DNA from 4 places in the Nocardia sp. NPDC058519 genome. Region 1 is predicted to be linked to each of the others. Evidence: riboswitches for the same ligand, from Rfam matches in the RefSeq annotation. Region 1 holds a riboswitch; each other region holds the start of a gene.
What was found. Region 1 has a riboswitch for S-adenosylmethionine ahead of ACFWPK_RS21905 (aminotransferase class V-fold PLP-dependent enzyme). Riboswitches for the same ligand answer to the same signal wherever they lie in the genome.
Positions count from the first base shown of each region.

Region 2: it holds a riboswitch for S-adenosylmethionine, as region 1 does, so the genes downstream of both, ACFWPK_RS32535 (rhodanese-like domain-containing protein) here and ACFWPK_RS21905 (aminotransferase class V-fold PLP-dependent enzyme) in region 1, are expected to answer to the same signal.
Region 3: it holds a riboswitch for S-adenosylmethionine, as region 1 does, so the genes downstream of both, ACFWPK_RS31540 (bifunctional o-acetylhomoserine/o-acetylserine sulfhydrylase) here and ACFWPK_RS21905 (aminotransferase class V-fold PLP-dependent enzyme) in region 1, are expected to answer to the same signal.
Region 4: it holds a riboswitch for S-adenosylmethionine, as region 1 does, so the genes downstream of both, ACFWPK_RS33275 (amino acid ABC transporter permease) here and ACFWPK_RS21905 (aminotransferase class V-fold PLP-dependent enzyme) in region 1, are expected to answer to the same signal.

Region 1 is NZ_JBHXNK010000020.1:68,201-73,360, reverse strand. Features, by position in the region: gene ACFWPK_RS21920 (hypothetical protein) at 1-156, opposite strand, end outside; gene ACFWPK_RS21915 (S8 family peptidase) at 149-2,344, opposite strand; gene ACFWPK_RS21910 (AAA family ATPase) at 2,368-3,498, opposite strand; SAM riboswitch class IV at 3,769-3,883, shown strand; gene ACFWPK_RS21905 (aminotransferase class V-fold PLP-dependent enzyme) at 3,926-5,160, shown strand, end outside.
Region 2 is NZ_JBHXNK010000046.1:35,162-40,321, reverse strand. Features, by position in the region: gene ACFWPK_RS32550 (amidohydrolase family protein) at 1-405, opposite strand, end outside; gene ACFWPK_RS32545 (FAD-dependent oxidoreductase) at 442-1,830, opposite strand; gene ACFWPK_RS32540 (hypothetical protein) at 2,020-2,478, shown strand; SAM riboswitch class IV at 2,524-2,643, shown strand; gene ACFWPK_RS32535 (rhodanese-like domain-containing protein) at 2,661-3,077, shown strand; gene ACFWPK_RS32530 (O-succinylhomoserine sulfhydrylase) at 3,088-4,296, shown strand; gene ACFWPK_RS32525 (hypothetical protein) at 4,477-4,821, opposite strand; gene fgd (glucose-6-phosphate dehydrogenase (coenzyme-F420)) at 4,921-5,160, opposite strand, start outside.
Region 3 is NZ_JBHXNK010000042.1:53,661-58,820, reverse strand. Features, by position in the region: gene ACFWPK_RS31550 (MFS transporter) at 1-293, opposite strand, end outside; gene ACFWPK_RS31545 (TetR family transcriptional regulator) at 428-1,150, shown strand; SAM riboswitch class IV at 1,215-1,325, shown strand; gene ACFWPK_RS31540 (bifunctional o-acetylhomoserine/o-acetylserine sulfhydrylase) at 1,409-2,725, shown strand; gene ACFWPK_RS31535 (homoserine O-acetyltransferase) at 2,722-3,867, shown strand; gene ACFWPK_RS31530 (TetR/AcrR family transcriptional regulator) at 3,830-4,507, opposite strand; gene ACFWPK_RS31525 (oxygenase MpaB family protein) at 4,646-5,160, shown strand, end outside.
Region 4 is NZ_JBHXNK010000050.1:5,537-10,696, forward strand. Features, by position in the region: gene ACFWPK_RS33260 (glycosyltransferase) at 1-823, shown strand, start outside; gene ACFWPK_RS33265 (Uma2 family endonuclease) at 902-1,540, opposite strand; gene ACFWPK_RS33270 (hypothetical protein) at 1,571-2,284, opposite strand; SAM riboswitch class I at 2,568-2,662, shown strand; gene ACFWPK_RS33275 (amino acid ABC transporter permease) at 2,690-3,685, shown strand; gene ACFWPK_RS33280 (amino acid ABC transporter ATP-binding protein) at 3,682-4,443, shown strand; gene ACFWPK_RS33285 (ABC transporter substrate-binding protein) at 4,476-5,160, shown strand, end outside.

The DNA.
Region 1 (5,160 bases):
GACGCCGGTGAGGTGGCCGAGCAGGATCTCGGTGAACGTCTCCTCCTGCCACGGAAACAGCCGCGCGCCCAGATGTTGCAGCCGGTACACGCTCTGACAGCTCAGCCGCCGCGCCGCGATCGGGTCGACGAAGATCTCGGCCGGGAACTCAGACATCGAGCGGGATCTCGATCGTCGGGCGCAATGCCTCCAGCTGCGTGACATACGCGCTGAGCACCCGCTCGTACAGGTCGTCGACCTTGGCGTGGCGCACGGTGATCACCATCGAGTAGCGGATCGGCTGCGCGGTCGCGGTGGGGTGGCCCGATTCCCTCGCGTTGTGGTGGATGTCGAAGACGGGGTTGCGCAGGCTGTTGACGCGCTTGCTGCGCTCGGCATGCAGGACGGTGTCCCATTTGCGGGAGTCGCGGCGCAGCACGGCCTCGGGGTCGAGCTCGGTCGCGCGGAAGAACGGGGCCGAATCGGGGTGGATTCTGGTCGGTTCGGCGAATTTCTCGTCGTGCGGGCGGAAGGTGACGTCGAGTCCGCTGCGGGTGTAGCTGCCGGGGTCGGCGGGGTCGACCTGGGTGGCATAGACGAGGGTGGCGCGAATTCTGACCATGCCGGCGGGTAGTGCCGCGGGCAGCGGGATCTGGGCGCGCAGATACTTCGCCGGGGTGAGTTCGCCCTGGTAGAGGACCCGCGCTTCGCCGTCGCCGCAGAGGACCATGTCGGCCAGGGTAGCGGCGATGCGACCGTGTCCGGAATCGGAATCCGGTGAGCTGGTGCGCCTTTCGGCGGTGTGGACGAGCAGGGCTTTCAGATCGAGCGCACCGAGCTTCGGGCCGAACAGGGTGCGAGCGCCCAGTGCGGCGCGCAAAGCCATCGGTGCGGCGAAGCTCGTGCCGGAGTCGGGAACGGCGGTGCCGTCGGGGCCGACCACGTGGAACGGCTCGTGATCGCTGCCGCCGAAGGCGAGTAGATCGGGTTTCACCGTGCCGGGGGAGCGGCCGGGGCCGATCGCGGAGTACGGCGCGCGGTTCCAAAGGGCGCCGACCCGATCCGAAGAACCGATCGCGAGCGCGTTGACGCTGTCGGCCGGAACCTGCACGCGCGCATTGCCACTGGGCTTGTCGGCTTCGCCGTTGTTGCCGACGGCGATGGTGGCCAGCGTGGTGCCGTCGCTGAGGTAGTCGTCCCAGAACGCGGTCCAGGCGTGCACTTCGTCGTCCTCGATGGGGAGTTCGGGGCCGATGCTGACATTGACGAACTCGTACTTGCGCTGGCGCAGCACGGTATCGATGCGCTCGATGGCCGAGTACAGCTCGCACTGGTCGTCGTCGGTGTCCTCGTCGAGGACCTGGTAGTGGTCGATGTAGCCGTAGGGGACCGGGACCGGCTGGACCGGGTCGACGCTGCCGAACAGCAGGGCGGAGGTGACCCGGTGGCCGTGGTCGAGGTAGTTGCGGTGGGGTGCGGCGCTGTCGGCGAAGGTGTGGGCGTCGACCCAGCGGGTCAGTGGGGTTTCGGCGGGGATGCCGCCGTCGAACACCGCGATGGTGAGTTCCCGGTCGGTGGGTTCGGCTGTGGGCAGGATCGGGCGGAAGGTGGAAGTCCTTGTTCTGGTGGCGGTGTCGCGGCCGAGCTGGGTGCGCATGCGCGGCATGCGGCGGATCACCCTGGTGAACGAGTAGTCGGCGAGCGCGGCGATGGCGGCGTGGGTTCCGGTGACGGGGACGAAGGCGAGGCCGCCGTTGTCGAGCCTGCGGTCGATCGCCACGTCGAGATCGAGGTCGCGGGAGAAGTCGAGCAGACCCTGCAGGGCGATGTCGCGATCGGAGTGCAGGACCAATTCGGCGACCGTCTCCGAATTGTCCGGGGCCGCGGCGAGTCTCAGCCGGTCATGGGGGTTGTTGAGGCGGAACTCCGCCAGGCTGACGATGCCGTTCTCGGCGCCGCCCAGCGGTGCGTCGGCGCTGATCCGCGCGGTGAGCAGCTGTAGGTTGACGCGGGTCGTAGCCAGGAACAGCAGGGTGCTCGCCCGTGGCTTACCGTGCTCCGGTGCGATCGCCACCGGCCTGCTGCCGAGCGGATCGAGCTGCATCGACGTGAGAAGCCTTGTGGGATAACCGCTTTTGGACAGATACTGCGGATGCAGGGTGACCGCGGTGACCGTCTCGTCCTCCGGGCAGGCCGTCTTGGGCAATGCGTCGGCACTCGAGGTGGCCGCGCTCAGCATCGGCGCGAGTCGGGCCCGCGCCTGCGCCACCGTGTACGGCGGCTGCGGCGCGCCGCCGGATCTGCTGGGAGAGATGGGCGCGGTCAGCCGCTCACCGAAGCCGATCAGAAATCGCGGTCCGGCCACCCGAAATCCCCCCAGCTGCCACGTTATTCCCGTCGATGCGTGAAGCCACGGATGGTGTCGCGCGACACCCCCGTGAGCGCGCTGATCTGGCGCTGAGACAAGCCTGACACGCCCGTCAGCGTCTGTGCCAGCCGTAACCGATCCGTTTTGGGAAGTTCAGCTACTAGTCGTGCGGAGTGCTCGGCCATCAGGCCGGGCAGTAGCTGGTCCTCGAGCACGCAACGCCTGCGCAATCGCAGCATCGTGCGCTCGATGTCGTTGAACGACAAGCCCTTCGACGCGAGCGCGACCGCGTCCACCGCGCCGTCGGGCAGGGGTTGCCCGGCGAACCGGCGAATCGCCTCGCAGCGTTGCTCGGCCTCGGGCAGCGCGAATTCCACGCTCACATCGAAGCGCCGCCACACGGCCGGATCCAGCAGGTCGGCATGGTTGGTCGCGCCGATGACCAGGCCCCCGCCGGTCGGCCAGTCGTCGATCTGCTGGAGCAGCACGGTGACCAGTCGCTTCAGCTCGCCCACGTCGCGGTCGTCGTCGCGACGTTTGGCGATGGCGTCGAGCTCGTCGAGCAACAGGACGCACGGGCGCTGTTTGGCGTAGTCGATGGCGTGGCGCAGGTTGGTGCCGGTCTTGCCGAGCAGGCTGCTCATGATGGTCGCCAAGTCCAGGACCACCAGCGGCAGCGACAGCTGATGTGCCAGCCACGCCGCGGCCATGGTCTTGCCGACACCGGGCGGACCCACGAACAGCAAGCTGCGGGCCGGGGTGAGATCGGCGGCGGCCAGCCGGTCGGCCTGCTTGCGCTCGTCGACGATCTGGGTGAGCACGGCGTAGGTTTCTGCGGCCAGGATCGGCACTTCGGCGGTGGAACCGGGCGGGATCACGCGCACCAGGGGCAGTCGGCTGTCGCCGTCGACCGGAATCGGCGTATCCACCTCCGCGCGTAGGGGATTGGCGCGCGTCGGGTTCTGCCGCAGCAGTGAGATCAGCGCGTCGGCCAGCTCGGGACTCGCATGCCGGTGTCGCCGCGCGGCGCGGCGCACGAACATCGCGACATCCTGTTCACGCCCGGCGAGCGCCAACCTGGCCAGGTGGACGAATTCGTCGGGTAGATCGGCGCTCACGTCCGCCGAAGTGGAGCTCAAGGCGTGTGACATGGTCTTCTTCCGATCATATGCGTGGACTATTTTCGCTTCACTCGATCGTACGGCGTCCATCACGGGCAAAGTTCACCCCTTGTGTACCGGTTTGACATCGGACCCCACCCGCAGCGCCACATTGATCTGCCGAGCCCTCAGCGCAGCAATTCCCTTCGTCGGATGCTAGTTCCGCGATGCCCCCTCTTCGGCGATTCCCTTCGCTTCGGGCGTGCCTTCCCGGCGTGGGGTGGTTGACAGCTCCCGCGGTCGTCTGTCACTCTCGTTGCAGGTCACGAGTACCAGCGTTCAGCCCCGGCTTGCTGGTCGGCAACCCTCCTCCGCGGTGGGGTGCTCCGGGTGACGACCAGGCCGACGTCCGAATTGGGCGCGGCAAGCGCGGACTCACCTCTTCTGGAGCGGGTCCCTGAGCCGACGGGATTTCGTCATGACTGCTGTAATCGACCCCACCTGTGCCATCGCCGCCGTTTCCGGTGCCGACCTGCAGGTTCCGCTCGTTCAAGGCGGCACCAGCTCCTACGCCAACTTCGACTACGCGGCCAGTGCGCCGGCGTTGAAGCAGGTCACCGACCGGATTTCGCAGTTGCTGCCGTTCTACGCCAGCGTGCATCGGGGTGCGGGCTACGCCTCGCGGATCTCGACCGAGTGCTACGAGGCCTCCCGTGGCGCGGTCGCCCGGTTCCTCGACGCCGACGACGACCAGGTCGTCGTATTCACCCGCAACACCACCGATTCGCTGAACCTGCTGGCCGGGTGCGTGCCGGGGGAGACGGTGGTCCTCGATATCGAGCACCACGCCAACTTCCTGCCGTGGACCGAGCACGGTCGCCGGGTCGTGCGGGCCGCCGACACCGTCGAGGAGACGATTCAGCGGGTCGTCGCCGAGCTGTGCAGCAAGCCCGCCGCGCTGCTCGCGGTGACCGGGGCATCCAATGTCACCGGTGAGGTGCTGCCGCTGGAACGCCTCGCGACCATCGCCCACCTGTGTGGTGCGCGCATCCTCGTCGATGCCGCACAGCTGGCGCCGCACCGGCGGATCTCCCTGCGCGAGAGCGGGATCGACTACCTCGCGTTCTCCGGGCACAAGCTGTACGCGCCGTTCGGTTCGGGCGTGCTCGTCGGTCGGCGGGACTGGCTCGACCAGGGTGAGCCGTACCTGGCAGGCGGCGGTGCGGTGCGCAATGTCGGTGTGTCGGAGGTCGAATGGGCTTGCGCGCCGCAGCGGCACGAGGCAGGTTCACCGAATGTGCTCGGCGCGGCTGCTATCGCCGCTGCCTGCGACGCGCTCGCCGCGATCGACCCCACCGAACTCGTTGCCCACGAACGCTTTCTGGCCGACCGTCTCCGCGACGGTTTGTCCGCGATTCCCGGCGTCGACCTGGTCAGCATCTGGTCCGACAGCCCCGACTGTGTCGGCATCGTCGCCTTCACCGTCGCCGACTACGCCCCCGGCAAGGTCGCCGCCTACCTCTCCGCCGAACACGCCATCGGCGTCCGCGACGGCCGCTTCTGCGCCCACCCGCTGCTCACCAGCCTCGGCCTCGACGCCGCCCTCCGAGCCAGCATCGGCCTCGGCACCACCGCCGCCGACGTAGACCGCCTGATCGAAGCGGTCTCCACCTTGGTCACCACCGGCCCCACCTGGACCTACGCCGCCACCGA
Region 2 (5,160 bases), on a different contig from region 1:
CGAGGCCAGCATCTGACCGTCGATATAGAGCTCGACGTGCCAGCCCGCCAGTTCGTGCGCGCGCAACGCCTGCAACGTCATCTCGGTGATGTCGGCGGCGGCGCGCTTGAGATTGAACCGCAGCGCGCGCACACCGGCTTTGTTCAACTCGAGGATCTCGTCGTCGGTGGCATCGAGATCCAGCCGGGTCACGCCGACCCAGTCGGGACCGAGCGCGGACAGTGCTGCCTTCAGATACGTCTGATCGGCGCCTTGAAAAGACGCGCTGACGACAGCACCGCCGCGGACATCGAAGTGCCCCATTCGCTTTCGATAGTCATCGATCACGTAGGGCTCGGGTAGATAGCCTTCGTTCTCGATCAGCGGAAACCGAGGATCGATAATGTGGACGTGGGCATCGAACACTTGTACAGAATGCCCTATCTCGGCAGCGGCGGCAGCTCAGGCCTTGTTCGGCTCGGACGCGCGCAGCATGTCCTCGCGCTCGACGACCTTCACGCGCTCACGGCCTTCGGGCTCGCCGAGGGCGCGCTCGTGGGCGTCGAGGCGGTACCAGCCCGCCCACGTGGTGAACGGAATGCCCTTGCCCTCGAGGAACTCGGTGACGGCTTCGAGCTCGGGCTTCGGCGCGGGCGCGAAGGCCTTGGCGTCGTCGAGCAGGCAGGCGATGGTCTCGTTGGCGTCGCCCTTGGTGTGGCCGATCAGGCCGACCGGGCCGCGCTTGATCCAGCCGGTCACGTAGGTGGCGGGCATGAACCGGGCGTCGCCTTCGGCGGTGTCGTCCGAGATCACGCGACCGGCCTCGTTGGGCACGGTGCCTGCCTGATCGTCGAACGGCAGCTGGGTGACGTTCTGCGACAGGTAGCCGACGGCGCGGTAGACGGCCTGAATGTCCCAGTCGGTGTAGTTGCCGGTGCCCTTGACGTTGCCGGTGCCGTCGAGCTGGGTGCGCTCGGTGCGCAGACCGGTGACCTTGCCGTCTTCGCCGAGCACCTCCGAGGGCGACTCGAAGAAGTGCAGGAACAGCTTGTGCGGGCGGTCGCCGTGGTCGCGGATGGCCCACTGCTCCAGGGTGTTGGCGACCATGTCGACCTGCTTGGAGTTACGGCGGGCGGCTTCGGAGCCTTCGTCGTAGTCGATGTCTTCGGGGTTGACGATGACCTCGATGGTCGGCGAGTGATCGAGTTCGCGCAGCTCGAGGGGGGTGAACTTGGCCTGGGCGGGGCCGCGGCGACCGAAGACGTGGACCTCGAGGGCTTTGTTGGCCTTGAGTCCTTCGTAGACGTTCGGGGGGATCTCGGTCGGGAGGAGTTCGTCACCGGTCTTGGCCAGCACGCGGGCGACGTCGAGGGCGACGTTGCCGACGCCGAGGACGGCGACCTTCTCTGCCTCGAGGGGCCAGGCGCGGGGGACGTCGGGGTGGCCGTCGTACCAGGACACGAAGTCGGCGGCACCGTAGGAGCCGTCGAGGTCGATGCCGGGGATGGCGAGGGCGCGGTCGGCGTTGGCGCCGGTGGAGAAGATGACCGCGTCGTAGAACTGGCGCAGGTCGTCGAGGGTGATGTCGGTGCCGTAGTCGATGTTGCCGAGCAGGCGGACCTGGTCTTTGTCGAGGACCTTGTGCAGGGCGGTGATGATGCCCTTGATGCGGGGGTGGTCGGGGGCGACGCCGTAGCGGATCAGGCCGAAGGGCGCGGGCATGCGCTCGTAGAGGTCGATGCTCACGTCGGCATCGGACTTCATCAAGGCGTCGGCGGCGTAGATACCGGCCGGTCCCGCACCCACGATCGCAATGCGAAGTGGGCGAGTCGCTGCACTCTGTTCGGTCATTTCTACGCGCACCCTTTGGTCGAGAACTGTTTGACGGCGTCAACTTAGCTTAGGCTAAGTCGGCAATCCCGCTTGCTGGCAGCTGTCATCGAGTTGGCATCAGCCCGCAGTCATGGCGATTCTAGCTGCGGCATTGCGGTCACCCGGCGCGCGGTGTAGCTGCCCGCACGGGTCTGTCAGGATTACAGCATGAACGAGGAGCAAACAGGCTCGGATGACCAGCCCGTAGTGGTGGATCAGACCGACAAGCGTTCCATCGTCCCGTTCGTCGCGGCCGCGGTGATCGCGATCATCGTGCTCATCGGCATCGTGGCGGGCGGACTGCTCTCACCCGCTGAGAAAAATGTCACAGAGGCCGACCGTCTCGCGGCCGCCGTCACCAACTATATCGACGCACGCTCGCGCAGCGACCTCCGTCCGCCGACCGGTGTGGCCTGCCCCGGGTTCGACGAGGAGAAATCCGGCCTCGGCGAACAGCTCGGTGGCCCGAAATCCACTGTCACGATCGACGGTAGGGGCTTCGAGAACGCGACCGTCAACGGCGACCGCGCCAAAATCGACGCCACCCTCGTGGTGAACGGCAATCCGTCGACCAACACCTGGAAACTGACCCGCGTCGACAGCGCGTGGCTGGTGTGCACCTTCTGAATCGTTTGACACGATGACCGGTGCCGAGGCAATCTCAGATCGCAAGGTCATGAGTGCCAGCGTCAAGCCCCGGCTCGCTGGTCGGCAACCCTCCTCCGCGGTGGGGTGCTCCGGGTGACGACCTGGCCGTGTGTTCGGGGATTTCCGGCACGGCAAGAGCGGATTCACGCAGGAGGATCGACATGACTTACGCCGGCGACATCACCCCTGAGAAGGCGTGGGAGCTGCTCACCGAGCATCCCGGCGCCGTGCTGGTCGACGTGCGCACCGAGGGCGAGTGGGCACACATCGGCATTCCCGATACCAGTTCCATCGAACGCCCGGCCCACTTCATCGAATGGGTCGACGGCACCGGCACACGCAACCCGGAGTTCGGCGTGCAGCTCGAGCAGGCACTGGCCGGTCGACCCGACGACGCACCGGTGGTGTTCCTGTGTCGCTCGGGTCAGCGTTCCGCGCACGCGGCGAACCTGGCGACGGCGGCGGGCGTGGCACCGTCCTACAACGTGCTCGACGGCTTCGAAGGTGGACCCGACGCGTTCGGTCAGCGCGGCAGCACCGGTTGGCGCGCGGTCGGCCTGCCGTGGCGTCAGGCATAAGGAGAAAAGCATGATCACCGGTGGTTCGTTCGACAAGCCACTGCCCGAAGGCGTCGGTCCCGCCACGCTCGGCGTGCGTGGTGGCCTGCGCCGTTCCGGCTTCGACGAGACCTCCGAGGCGCTGTACCTGACCTCGGGTTTCGTCTACGAGAGTGCCGAAGCCGCCGAGGCCGCGTTCACCGGCGACGTCGAGCACTTCGTCTACTCCCGCTTCGGCAATCCGACCGTGGCGATGTTCGAGGAGCGCATCCGCCTGCTCGACGGCGCCGAGGCGGCCTTCGCGACCGCGTCCGGCATGTCGGCGGTGTTCACCGCGCTCGGTGCGCTGCTGAAGGCGGGCGATCGACTCGTCGCCGCCCGCAGTCTGTTCGGTTCCTGTTTCGTGGTCTGCAACGAGATCCTCCCGCGCTGGGGCATCGAAACCGTCTTCGTCGACGGTGACGACCTCGACCAGTGGGAGCAGGCACTCTCCGTGCCCACCCAGGCCGTCTTCTTCGAGACCCCCGCCAACCCGATGCAGACCCTCGTCGATGTCCGCAAGGTCACCGAGCTCGCCCACGCCGCGGGCGCGAAGGTGGTGCTGGACAACGTCTTCGCCACCCCCCTGCTCCAGCGCGGCTTCGAACTCGGCGCCGACGTGGTGGTCTACTCCGGCACCAAACACATCGACGGTCAGGGCCGCGTCCTCGGCGGCGCCATCCTCGGCGCCAAGGACTACATCGACGGCCCCGTCAAAACCCTGATGCGCCACACCGGCCCCGCACTGAGCCCCTTCAACGCGTGGACCTTGCTCAAGGGCCTGGAAACTATGCCGTTGCGCGTCCGTCACGCCACCGAGTCGGCCCTGCGAGTGGCCGAATTCCTGGAGACCAAGAACTCGGTCGACTGGGTGAAATACCCCTTCCTGGAATCACATCCACAACACGCACTGGCCAAGGACCAGATGTCCGGCGGCGGCACTGTCGTCACCTTCGCCCTCAACGGCGAAGACGGCAAGAAACAAGCCTTCGAGGTCCTCAACCGCCTCCGCATCATCGACATCTCCAACAACCTCGGCGACGCCAAGACCATGATCACCCACCCCGCCACCACCACCCACCGAGCCATGGGCCCGGAGGGACGCGCGTCAATCGGCTTGTCCGACGGGGTAGTTCGCATCTCGGTCGGCCTGGAAGACCTCGAAGATCTCCTCGGCGACCTCGACCACGCCCTGAGCTAGTTCGTCCGAATGTCCCGAGTCGACCTGTCGCAACGATCCCCGCTCGGCAGGTCGACGTCGGACTCGTGGATCGCCTACCGGACCGGGTCGTAGACCGCGAACCCCAGGTGCCCCGCGACGGCAGCCATGTTCTTGTCGTGGGTCACCACCGTGAGATCGTCCAAGCCGCTGCGCACGGATTCACTGCCTTGCGGCGTCCAGAATCGCGATCGCCTCGTCGATCGGAGCGATGACGAAAAGTTCGGTTCCGGCGTCGGTGTCGATGCGCAGACGAGTGCGGAGGCCGCCGCTGAACAGGCCGCCATCCGGGCTTTGCTGCCCGACGGCGCGCAGTTGGGTCAGGGGCGCTTCCCAGCGCTTGCCGCCGGTGATCGCGTCGAGGTGATTGGGCACGAAGAGCAGTCGGGTTTCGGTCAGGTGGAGGCGTCCGCCGACGGCCCTGCTGCCTTGTGTTCGATTGGCGAGTTTCTGCCAGACGACGTTCTCGGTGGTGTTCAGCGCGGGGCTACCGATCCACAATCCCATGGTTCATTTCCTTGTGTCGTTCCGGTGTTCGTGACCATGGATCGATATCTGGCCGGGCGCCGTTAATGGCGCCCGGCCAGGGATCTGAGCCGACCGGTCTCAGCCCAGGGCGCGCAGGCGGGGGGCCAGGTCTCGCTTGAAGAGGTCGAGGAAGCGGAGTTGGTCTTGGCCGGGGGCGTGGAAGACCAGGTGGTTGAGGCCTGCGTCGAGGTAGGGCTTGATCTGGGCGACGGCTTCGTCGGGGTCGCTGGCGACGATCCAGCGCTTGGCGACCTGTTCGATCGGGAGGGCGTCGGCGGCCTTCTCCATTTCGATGGGGTCGGTGATGTCGTGCTTCTG
Region 3 (5,160 bases), on a different contig from region 1:
GCGGCGAAGCCGACCAGGCCGACCAGGAAGATCCGGCGTCGGCCCAGGTAGTCGGCCATCCGTCCGCCGAGCAGCAGTAGCCCGCCGAAGATGAGCGTGTACGCGGTGAGCGCCCACTGTTTGTCGCCGTCGCTGATCCCGAGGTCCCGCTGGGCATACGGCAGGGCGATCGTGATCACGGTGGCGTCGAGCACCACCATCAACTGGGCGGCGGAGAGCACGACCAGCGCCCACCACCGCATCGAATTCTGTTGAGAATCAACATGTTTCGTCTCTAGCTCGGTGCCGGTCACCAGAACTCCTCGTTACTAGATTGGCGTCGACCAATCCTGGCACTACACGACAATTGGCGTCAAGAGAAAAATGTCTGAACGCGCCAATTGGCTTTCCTAGACAGATAAAGCGACCGACACGGTAGGCTGGTGTGATGCTGGACTCGACTACTCCGATCAGCGCCGACCGGACGACCGAACCGGCTGCCGACGCGCCGCTGGGCCTGCGTGAACGCAAGAAGATCCAGACCAAGGCCGCGATCGTCGCGATCGGCCTCGAACTGTGCGATAGCCAGGGTTTCGACGCGACGACGGTCGAGCAGATCGCCGCGGGTGCCGATGTGTCACCGCGCACTGTCAACCGGTACTTCGCGCTCAAGGAAGACATCGTGCTGGCCCCGATCGACGACTTCGGGGTCTCCGTCGCCGTCGCGCTGCGCTCCCAACCGAACACCGGCAACGAACTCCAGGCACTGTGCGGCGCCTACCTGGCGGTGGTCCAGGCGGAGGCAGACGCGGACGGTATCCGGTTCATCCGCCAGTTCCTGCAGATGCAGCGGATCATGCGCACCAGCCAGTCGGTTAACGCGCGGGCGCTGGAATACGCGGAGAAGAAGAACGTCGCGGTGTGCACCGAGCTCGCGCAGCGGATGGGCACGTCACCGGACGACTTCAAGGTGAAGCTGGTGGCCGGGATCTGGCAGATGCTGTGCCACATCTCGGTCGCCGATACCGAACAAGCACTGCTGAGCGGGTCACCGACGGTAGCTGTTCGGGTCACTCGCGACGCCGTGCTGCGCGCCTACCACGGCTTGCGGCAGGTCTGTGGCGCACCGGTCGACGACACGCCCGGCTTCGGCACACCGGCCGACGAGTGATCTTCAGCGTGAAATGCGGGGGAAGTTTCCGCGCGCGGGAGGTGTCCGGTTAACATGACGGCAAGGTCATGAGTACCAGCGCCAAGCCCCGGCTCGCTGGTCGGCAACCCTCCAGCTGCGGTGGGGTGCTCCGGGTGATGACCGGGCTCTCGAAAGTCGAGAGCAAGCGCGCATTGCAGGAGGCCCCCATGTGTTGTTGCCCGTCGATCCGACCCAGTTGACGAGATCCCCCCGGCGCACACCCCACTGGAGCACGACATGACCGACTCTTCCCTGCCCGAGAACTGGTCCTTCGAGACCAAGCAGGTCCACGCGGGCCAGGCCCCCGACGCGAGCACCAACGCGCGGGCACTGCCGATCTACCAGACCACCTCCTACACCTTCCGCGACACCGATCACGCCGCCGCGCTGTTCGGCCTCGCCGAGCCGGGCAACATCTACACCCGGATCATGAACCCCACCCAGGACGCGGTGGAGCAGCGGGTTGCCGCGCTCGAAGGTGGCGTCGCGGCGTTGCTGCTGGCCTCCGGCCAGGCCGCGGAGACCTACGCGATCCTGAACCTGGCCAGCGCGGGCGACCACATCGTGTCCAGCCCGCACCTCTACGGCGGCACCTACAACCTCTTCCACTACTCGCTGCCCAAGCTGGGGATCACGGTCTCGTTCGTCGAGGATCCCGATGACCTCGCGCAGTGGGAAGCGGCGATCCAGCCCAACACCAAGGCGTTCTACGGCGAGACCATCGCCAACCCGAGCAGTGCGGTGTTCGACATCCCCGGCATCGCCGGTGTCGCGCACGCGAACGGCATTCCGCTGATCGTCGACAACACCGTCGCCACCCCGTACCTGATCCAGCCGCTGGCCCACGGCGCCGACATCGTCGTGCATTCGGCGACGAAGTACCTGGGTGGGCACGGTGCGGCCGTGGCTGGCGTGATCGTCGACGGCGGCACGTTCGATTGGACCGTGCGCGACGCCGACGGCAACGCGCGCTTCCCCGGTTTCACCGAGCCCGACCCCAGCTACCACGGTGCGGTGTTCGCCGATCTGGGCGCGCCCGCGTTCGCGCTCAAGGCGCGCGTGCAGTTGCTGCGCGATCTGGGTGCTGCGGTCTCGCCATTCAACGCGTTCCTCATCGCGCAGGGCATCGAGACGCTGAGCTTGCGCGTCGAGCGGCACGTCAGCAATGCCGAGACGGTCGCGAAGTTCGTCGCCGAGCAGCCGGGCGTCGACGCGGTGTTCTACGCGGGCCTCGAGTCCTCGCCCTGGCACGCGCGGGCCGAGGAGCTGGCGCCCAAGGGTGCGGGCGCGATCGTGGCGTTCGAGCTGGCGGGCGGTGTCGATGCGGGCAAGAAGTTCGTGGACGCGCTCAGCCTCCACAGCCATGTAGCTAACATCGGTGATGTGCGTTCACTCGTGATTCACCCGGCGTCGACCACGCACTCGCAGTTGACGCCCGAAGAGCAGCTGGCGGCCGGCGTCACTCCCGGCCTGGTCCGGCTCGCGGTGGGCATCGAGGGCATCGAAGACATTCTGGCCGATCTGCGGGCCGGGTTCGCGGCGGCGACGACGTGACTGTGAGCACCGAATCGCCGATCGCCCGACCCGAAACCGGGGTGGCCCTGCTGCCACCCCAGGACGGGCGTGTCGGCGTGGTCGCCATCGGGGACGTGGCGCTGGAGAACGGCGCCGTTATCCCCGATGTGCGGCTGGCGGTGCAACGCTGGGGCGAGCTCTCGCCCACCCTGGACAATGTGGTGCTCGTCGAACACGCGCTCACCGGCGACTCTCATGTCGTCGGTGGGCCCGACGGGGCGCCCGGCTGGTGGGAAGGCATGGTCGGGCCCGGCGCGCCGATCGACACCGACGAGTGGTGTGTGATCGCGACCAACGTGCTCGGCGGCTGCAAGGGCAGCACCGGCCCGTCCGCACTGGCGGCCGACGGAAAGCCATGGGGCGCACGGTTTCCCGAGCTGACCATCCGCGATCAGGTGAACGCCGAAGCGCGGTTGTTCGAGGTGCTCGGGATCGAGCGGCTCGGCGCGGTCGTCGGCGGCTCGATGGGCGGCATGCGGGTGCTCGAGTGGATCATCGGCCTGCCCGAGCGGGTCAGTGCCGCGCTCGTGCTGGCCGTCGGCGCTCGCGCCACCGCCGATCAGATCGGCACCCAGACCACCCAGATGGCCGTCATCACCGCCGATCCCGACTGGCAGGGCGGCGACTATCACGGCACCGGCCGCGCGCCGATGACCGGCATGGGGCTGGCCCGGCGCATCGCGCACCTGACCTACCGCACCGAAGGCGAACTCGACCACCGCTTCACCAACAAGGCCCAGGGCGACGAAGACCCGTGGACCGGTGGACGGTACGCGGTGCAGAGCTACCTCGAACACCAGGCCGACAAGCTGTGTCAACGCTTCGATCCGGCCACCTATGTGCTGCTCAGCGAGGCCATGAACCGCCACGATGTGGGTCGCGGGCGCGGCGGTGTCGCTGCCGCGCTGGCTTCGACGTCGGTGCCGTGCGTGGTGGGCGGGGTCGACTCGGACCGCCTGTACCCCTTGCACACCCAGGCCGAGCTGGCCGAAGGGCTGCCGGGCTGCGCGGGTCTCGAGATCGTGCATTCACGCGACGGGCACGACGGGTTCCTCACCGAGGCGGCCGCGGTGTCGAAGTTGCTCACCGAGACGATGCGCCTCGCGCGGGAGAACCGCTGACGTTCACTCCCCCGGTCAGCAGGGTGACGATCGACCGGACATAGGCCTGAAGTCGTTCGCGCGGATACTCTTCCGGCTCGCTGACCCCGAGCCGACCGAGCATTTCGGCGATGGTGAGGGTCGAGCTCGCGAGCAGCCCGGCATCCATGCCCGACCACTTCGGCAGCACTGAGATACCCATGCGGACAAGCGATTCCGCGCGCTCCAAGATTTCGGCACGCGAAGCACGAAGAGCCGCACGATATTCGTCGGGCGCGCTCGCCGGGGTGGCGAGGATCAGCCGCCAGCGAGTCGGATTCGCCAGTGCCACACCGACGAACGCTTCGACAGTCGCCGAGGCAGCCGCCAATGGGTCGGCGCCGAGCAGGTCTTCGGGCAGCGTGTCGGCGATCTGATCCAGTCCGCGTTCACGTTCGCGTTCCAGCAGCGCTTCGACGAGTTCGGCGCGGGTCTTGAACACCGTGTACAGCACGGGTTTTCCGACGCCCGCCTCCTGCGCGACGGCCTCCATGCTCAGCTCGTGCAGTTCCATCCGGCCCAGGACGGTGAACGCGGCGTCGAGAAGTTGCGCGCGGCGCTGGTCCGGCGGCAGGCGCGGTGCATAGCGGCGTCGAGGTCGTTGCTCCTGCGTCGAGGTCACCCGCCCACCTGCCTTTCGCTCGCCGACGATACCCGCCATCCTTCGTCACGAATCCTACGCAACCGTTGTATTCACGTCGAGTAATTGCTACGGTGGTGTTGTATTCAATATTCCTCGCACTGCAAAGGGGCATGTGCAATGGCTTTCGATGCGTCGACTCTGCGTCGCGACGACTACGGCTTCTTCGGGCCGGATTCCCCCACCTGGAAGGTGTGGGCGGCGCCGACCGCGCTGATCGGATTCCAGCGCGCGGTCACCCTCGAGCACTTCGATCCGTTCCTGACCGCAGCGGTCGCCGATTCGCACGGGATCTACGACAATCCCGCCACCCGTCTCGACCACACGCTGTCCTACTTCCTGCTGGTCGCGCTCGGCGACGGCCGCACCGCCATCCAGGCCGCCGAACACCTGATGAAGGTGCACGCGCCGATGACGGGCATCGAACCGATCAGCGGCAAGCGCTACAGCGCCAACAACCCCGACTCCCAGCTGTGGATCCACGTCACCGGGTGGCATTCTGTGCTCAAGGCCTACGAGATGTTCGGGCCGGGGCCGCTGAGTCCGGCCGAAGAAGACCGGTACTGGGCCGAGTGCGTGATCGCCGCCGAACTACAGACCTGCAAGCCCTCGGATGTGCCGCGCAATCGTGCCGA
Region 4 (5,160 bases), on a different contig from region 1:
CGCCGCGTGCGCGCGCCTGGCCGCCCGCACCGACGCGGCCGCCCTGGTCTTCGTCGACGCCGATGTTCGCCTCGCGCCCTACGCCGTGGCCGCAGCGGTAGCCGAATTACGCAGGCGTGGAGCGGGTTTGGTCTCGGCCTGGCCGGTGCAGGAAGCAGGTTCGACCACCGAGCACCTCGTCCAGCCACTGCTCGCCTGGTCGTGGGCCTCGACCCTGCCGGTCGGCCCCGCCAACCACAGCCTGCGCCCGTCCACCGCCGTCGCATGCGGACAGTTCCTAGCCGTCGATGCCGCGGCCTACCGCGCGGGCGGCGGTCACGCGGCTGTCGCGGCCAGCGCCACCGAAGATCTCGATCTGGCGCGCGCCGTGCGCCGAGCGGGCCACCGCACCGCCTTGGTGACCGCGGGCCCCGCCGCGAGAACCCGAATGTATACCGGCACAGCCGAACTCACCGACGGCTACACGCGTTGGCTGTGGTCGGCCTACGGCGGCCGTCTCGACACCGGCGCCGCCATCGGCATCCTTGCCGCCCTTGCCTTTTGGATTCCCCCACTGGCAGCGATCTTCGGCCGCGACCGAACCCGCAGAGCAGGCCTGCTCGGCTACCTGGCCGCCGTCACGAGCAGACTCACCGCCCGCACCATCGAAACCCGCCGGGCACCAACAGGTACCGACCTCACCTCGGCCCTGGCCCACCCACTCTCAGTGGCCAACTACCTCATCCTGTGGACCCGCTCCCACCACCGCCACCGCACCGGCCGCCTCCGCTGGAAACAGCGCCCCCTGGTCACCCCCGACGACCCCATCGCCCGCCACGCCTGACCGGTCAATAACCGAATCGGCCCGTCCAGGCCGCGGATACCCCGATACGGGGGGTACGTCAGGCGCGGCGGATGACGCCTATTCGATGTCCAGATCCAGTTCTGCCCAGGGGATTTCGACCTTGACCGGGTCGATTGCGGTGACTGCGATGACCGGGTCCTGGCCGCGTAGGCCGATTCGCTCGGTGACGTATCTGCCGTCAGAGGTGAGACGCAGTTGTTCGATGGAGGAGACCAGTCCGTCGTCGTTGACCATCCGGACGATCCAGTACTGCGCGATGCCGAGCTTCGCGTACTCGGCTCGCTTGTCGACGCAATCGGCGGTGACCGTACCGGGTGAGACGATCTCGACCACGAGCAGGGCGTCGGCGGCGGTCGGCTTGCGGCGCCATCGGCCGCGGTCGGCTTCCACGCAGCGGTAGAGGATCGCGTCGGGGCGGCGGAATCCGAACGGAACTTCGGACACGAGCATGTCGAGGTCACCGCTGGCGCGCGGGCACGGAGCGTCAGAAGGACGGTCACGCGCGGCGTCCCGCAGCGCGGCTTCGATTACGCGTGCGACGGAGATGTGGTTGGGTGACGGTGACTCGCAGTGCACGAGCATGCCGTCTTTGACCTCGATCGTTCGAGCGAGTTCCGTCGGCATCTCGAGGTAGATGTCCAGGTCGATGACGGGCATGTCGTTCCGCAGCCACGACCAGTCGTAGGCTCCGCTCATACCGCTGAGCCTAACGCTGACCGGCGAGCTTCAGGCGACCTCGGTGATGCCGATGGTCGGGAAGAAGAAGCAGGAGCGGCCTGCGTTGTCGGTGGTGCCGAAGACGGCGGCCAGGACGGTGCCTCGGCCGGTGTCGACGGGGACGGCGCGGACGCCGCCGACGGGGATGGCGGCGAAGAGGAAGTCGCGGATGGCGGTTTCGGCGAGGGGGCGCAGTTCGGCGGGGACCTCGGGCGGGACCATGGCGCGCACGATGTCGGCGATCGGGCCCATCGAGGCCATGCCGCCGCGGCCGGTGCTGACATTGAGCCAGGCCACCTGCATGCCGGAGGTCTTCGTGGCGGCGGTGTCGGGGGCGAGGCCGTAGGGCAGGAAGGTGAACAGGGTCTGGCCCGATTTCACGGCCGCGAGGTCGACGCCGGGGATCGGGAGGGTGTTCGCCGGCCACGGGCCCGGTACCGCGCCCGCGACGGCGGGAACAAGGCCCGTGCCGTCACCGGTGCAGTTCGCGGCGACCGTGGGGTAGAGGAAGGGCTGGATACCCATGGCCTTCAGCGTCTCGACGACGGTTCGGTAGGCGCCGAGGAGATCGCCCGGGCCCGCGGCAGGCGTGACGTTCGGTGCGTCCCGGGTGACGGCGGGCGTCACCGGCTCGGCCGGTTCGGCGGCAGCCGGTGGCACGGCCAGCAGTAGCGCGGCGGCGCAGGCCGTCAGCGAGGTCAGTGCGGTGGAACGACGCGGCATGATCACGACGTACTCCTCATCGACGCAGAGAAGGCCGACGCTACCGCGTGCGGTGGGTGAATCCGGACAGGTGAAGTAACCGGGCGTTCGGCGCGTCGCAATCTCGCAGCGAACCCCCGCCGAGGGTCGGTGTCCCCCACAGTCGACCGACCACGCCGAACCGGGGCAATTATGACTGCGCCCGAAGCCGGTTCCAACCTCTGCGCTCACGTTGATTTCTATCGTTGCGCGCACTCGTGCATGTGCCACATGCTGATTCAGCTCAGGCCGCAGCGCCGGGGCGCAACCATCCAGAGCGACCGAGAGACCTGGCTCGATGACGTCGCAGCAACCCGCCCGCTTTCGGGGTGTGGGTGCTTCTGCCGGGTTCGATGGAGGAGATTTTGTGTTTTCCGAAGGACTCCCATGACCGCGTCCGCCGTATCCGGCGCCGAGACCGCGCCCGCACCGCCCGGCGACGCTCCCCCCGCTGAGTCGGCATCCGCCGACGAAGCGACCGACCTTCCCCGGATCACCGGATCGTGGCACCCGTGGCGGTGGGTCGTCGCGGCGGTCGCGCTGGTGGTGGTGGCCCAGTTCGCACACGGTCTGATCACCAATCCGGGCTGGGACTGGGGCACTTTCGCCCAGTACTTCACCGCGAAGTCGGTACTGGCCGCGCTCCGGGTGACCATCGAGCTGACCCTGTGGGGCACCGTCCTCGGTTTCGCGATCGGCACCCTGCTGGCGATCGGGCGGGTGTCGAACAATCCCGTGCTGCGCGTGATCGCCTGGACCTACGTCTGGGCGTTCCGTTCGATCCCGCTGATCGTGCAGCTGCTGTTCTGGTTCAACATCGCCTACCTGTATCCCCGCCTTTCCGTCGGTATTCCGTTCGGACCAGCGTTCTTCGATTTCGAAGTCAACGGTGTCATCAGTGGTTTCACCGCGGCGGTGATCGGCCTGGCCCTGCATCAGGCGGCGTACTCGGCCGAGCTCATCCGGGCGGGCCTGCTCGCCGTCGACGGCGGCCAGCTGGAAGCGGCTGCCGCGCTGGGCATTCCGCGCTGGCGGCAGTTCCGCACCATCGTGTTGCCGCAGGCCATGCGCTCGATCCTGCCGAACGCGGCCAACGAGGTGATCAGCCTGTTCAAGGGCACCTCGATCGTGTCGGTGATGGCGATCGCCGAGCTGTTCTACCAGGTGCAGGTGATCTTCGGCCGCAACGGCCGGGTGGTGCCGCTGCTCATGGTGGCCACGGCCTGGTACATCGTGCTCACCACCGCGCTGTCGATCGTCCAGTTCTACATCGAACGGCACTACGCCAAGGGCGCCCAGCATGAGCTGCCGCCGACACCGTGGCAGCGGGTCCGCGCCAAGGTCACCGAGATCGCCGCCGCACCCCGAGGAGCCACCCGATGACCGCAGCGGTGCAGGCACGAGGAATTCGCAAGTCCTACAGCGGTACCGAGGTGCTGCGTGGCGTCGACCTGGCGGTGCGCACGGGCGAAGTGGTCGCGCTGGTCGGCCCATCCGGGTCGGGTAAGTCGACGCTGCTTCGGGTGCTCAACCATCTCGAGGCACAGGACGCGGGCACGGTGCACATCGGCGGTGAGCTGATCGGCTACCGGCAGCGCGGAAACACCCTGCGCCCGCTGCCCGACCACGCGGTGCGCGCCCAGCGCAGCCATATCGGTTTCGTGTTCCAGCAGTTCAACCTGTTCCCGCATCTCACGGTGCTCGACAACATCGTGCTCGCCCCGGTTTCGTCCCAGCGCCGCCCGCGCGCCGAGGTGATCGCCGAGGCGAAACAGCTCCTGGACCGGGTCGGGATGGCCGATTTCGCCGACGCCTACCCGCGCCGGCTCTCCGGCGGCCAGCAGCAGCGCGTCGCCATCGCACGGGCGCTGGCCTTGAAGCCGCGCCTGATCCTGTTCGACGAACCCACCTCCGCGCTCGACCCGGAACTGGTCGGCGAGGTGCTCGCGGTGATCCGCGATCTCGCGCACGGCGGCACCGCCCTGGTGATCGTCACCCACGAGATCGGGTTCGCCCGTGAGGTCGCCGACACGGTGGTGTTCCTCGACGAAGGACAGATCGTCGAGCAGGGCGACGCAGCCACTGTCCTCGATCACCCCGAACATCCACGCACGCAGGCATTCCTGTCGCGCGTGCGCTGAGTATCCCTTCCCACGAACAGGTTTCGACACTGATGAAGCTTTCCACGCTGATCGGCATCATCTCGGCGGCCACGCTGCTGACCACCGGCTGCACCGCCGATCCGGAATCCGCCGAGACCGTCCAGGCGGGTTCGGTCACCTTCGACCTCTCGCCCACCCAGGAGGGAAGGGTGCGGGTGGCGAAGGTCGACGCGATCGCCGCCGAAGTGCCGCAGGCGATTCGCGATCGCGGCACCCTCCTGGTGACCGGATCGGGCAGTTCCGCGCCCCCGCTGCGGTTCTATGCCACCGACGACAAGACCGTCGTCGGATCCGAAATCGACTTCGCCAGTCTGGTGGCCGACAAACTCGGCCTGAAGCTGGTCGCACAGGTGGCGGATTGGTCGCAGAACTTCGTGCGCGTCGATTCCGGCGAGGTGGACGCGTTCATCTCCAATGTCACCGTCACCGAGGAGCGCAAGGAGAAGTACGACTTCGCGACCTACCGCAAGGACAATGTCGCGCTCGAGGTGCCCGAGGACAGCCCGCTCGTCTTCAACGACCGAAAGAGCCTGGTGGGCAAGCGAATCGGCGTGGGAGCGGGCACCAACCAGGAACAGCTGCTGGTGAAGTGGAACGAACAGAACGTCGCCGAAGGGCTGGCGCCGATCGACATCGCCTACTACCAGCAGGTCACCGACTACTACCTCGCGCTCGCCTCGAAACGTCTCGACGGCT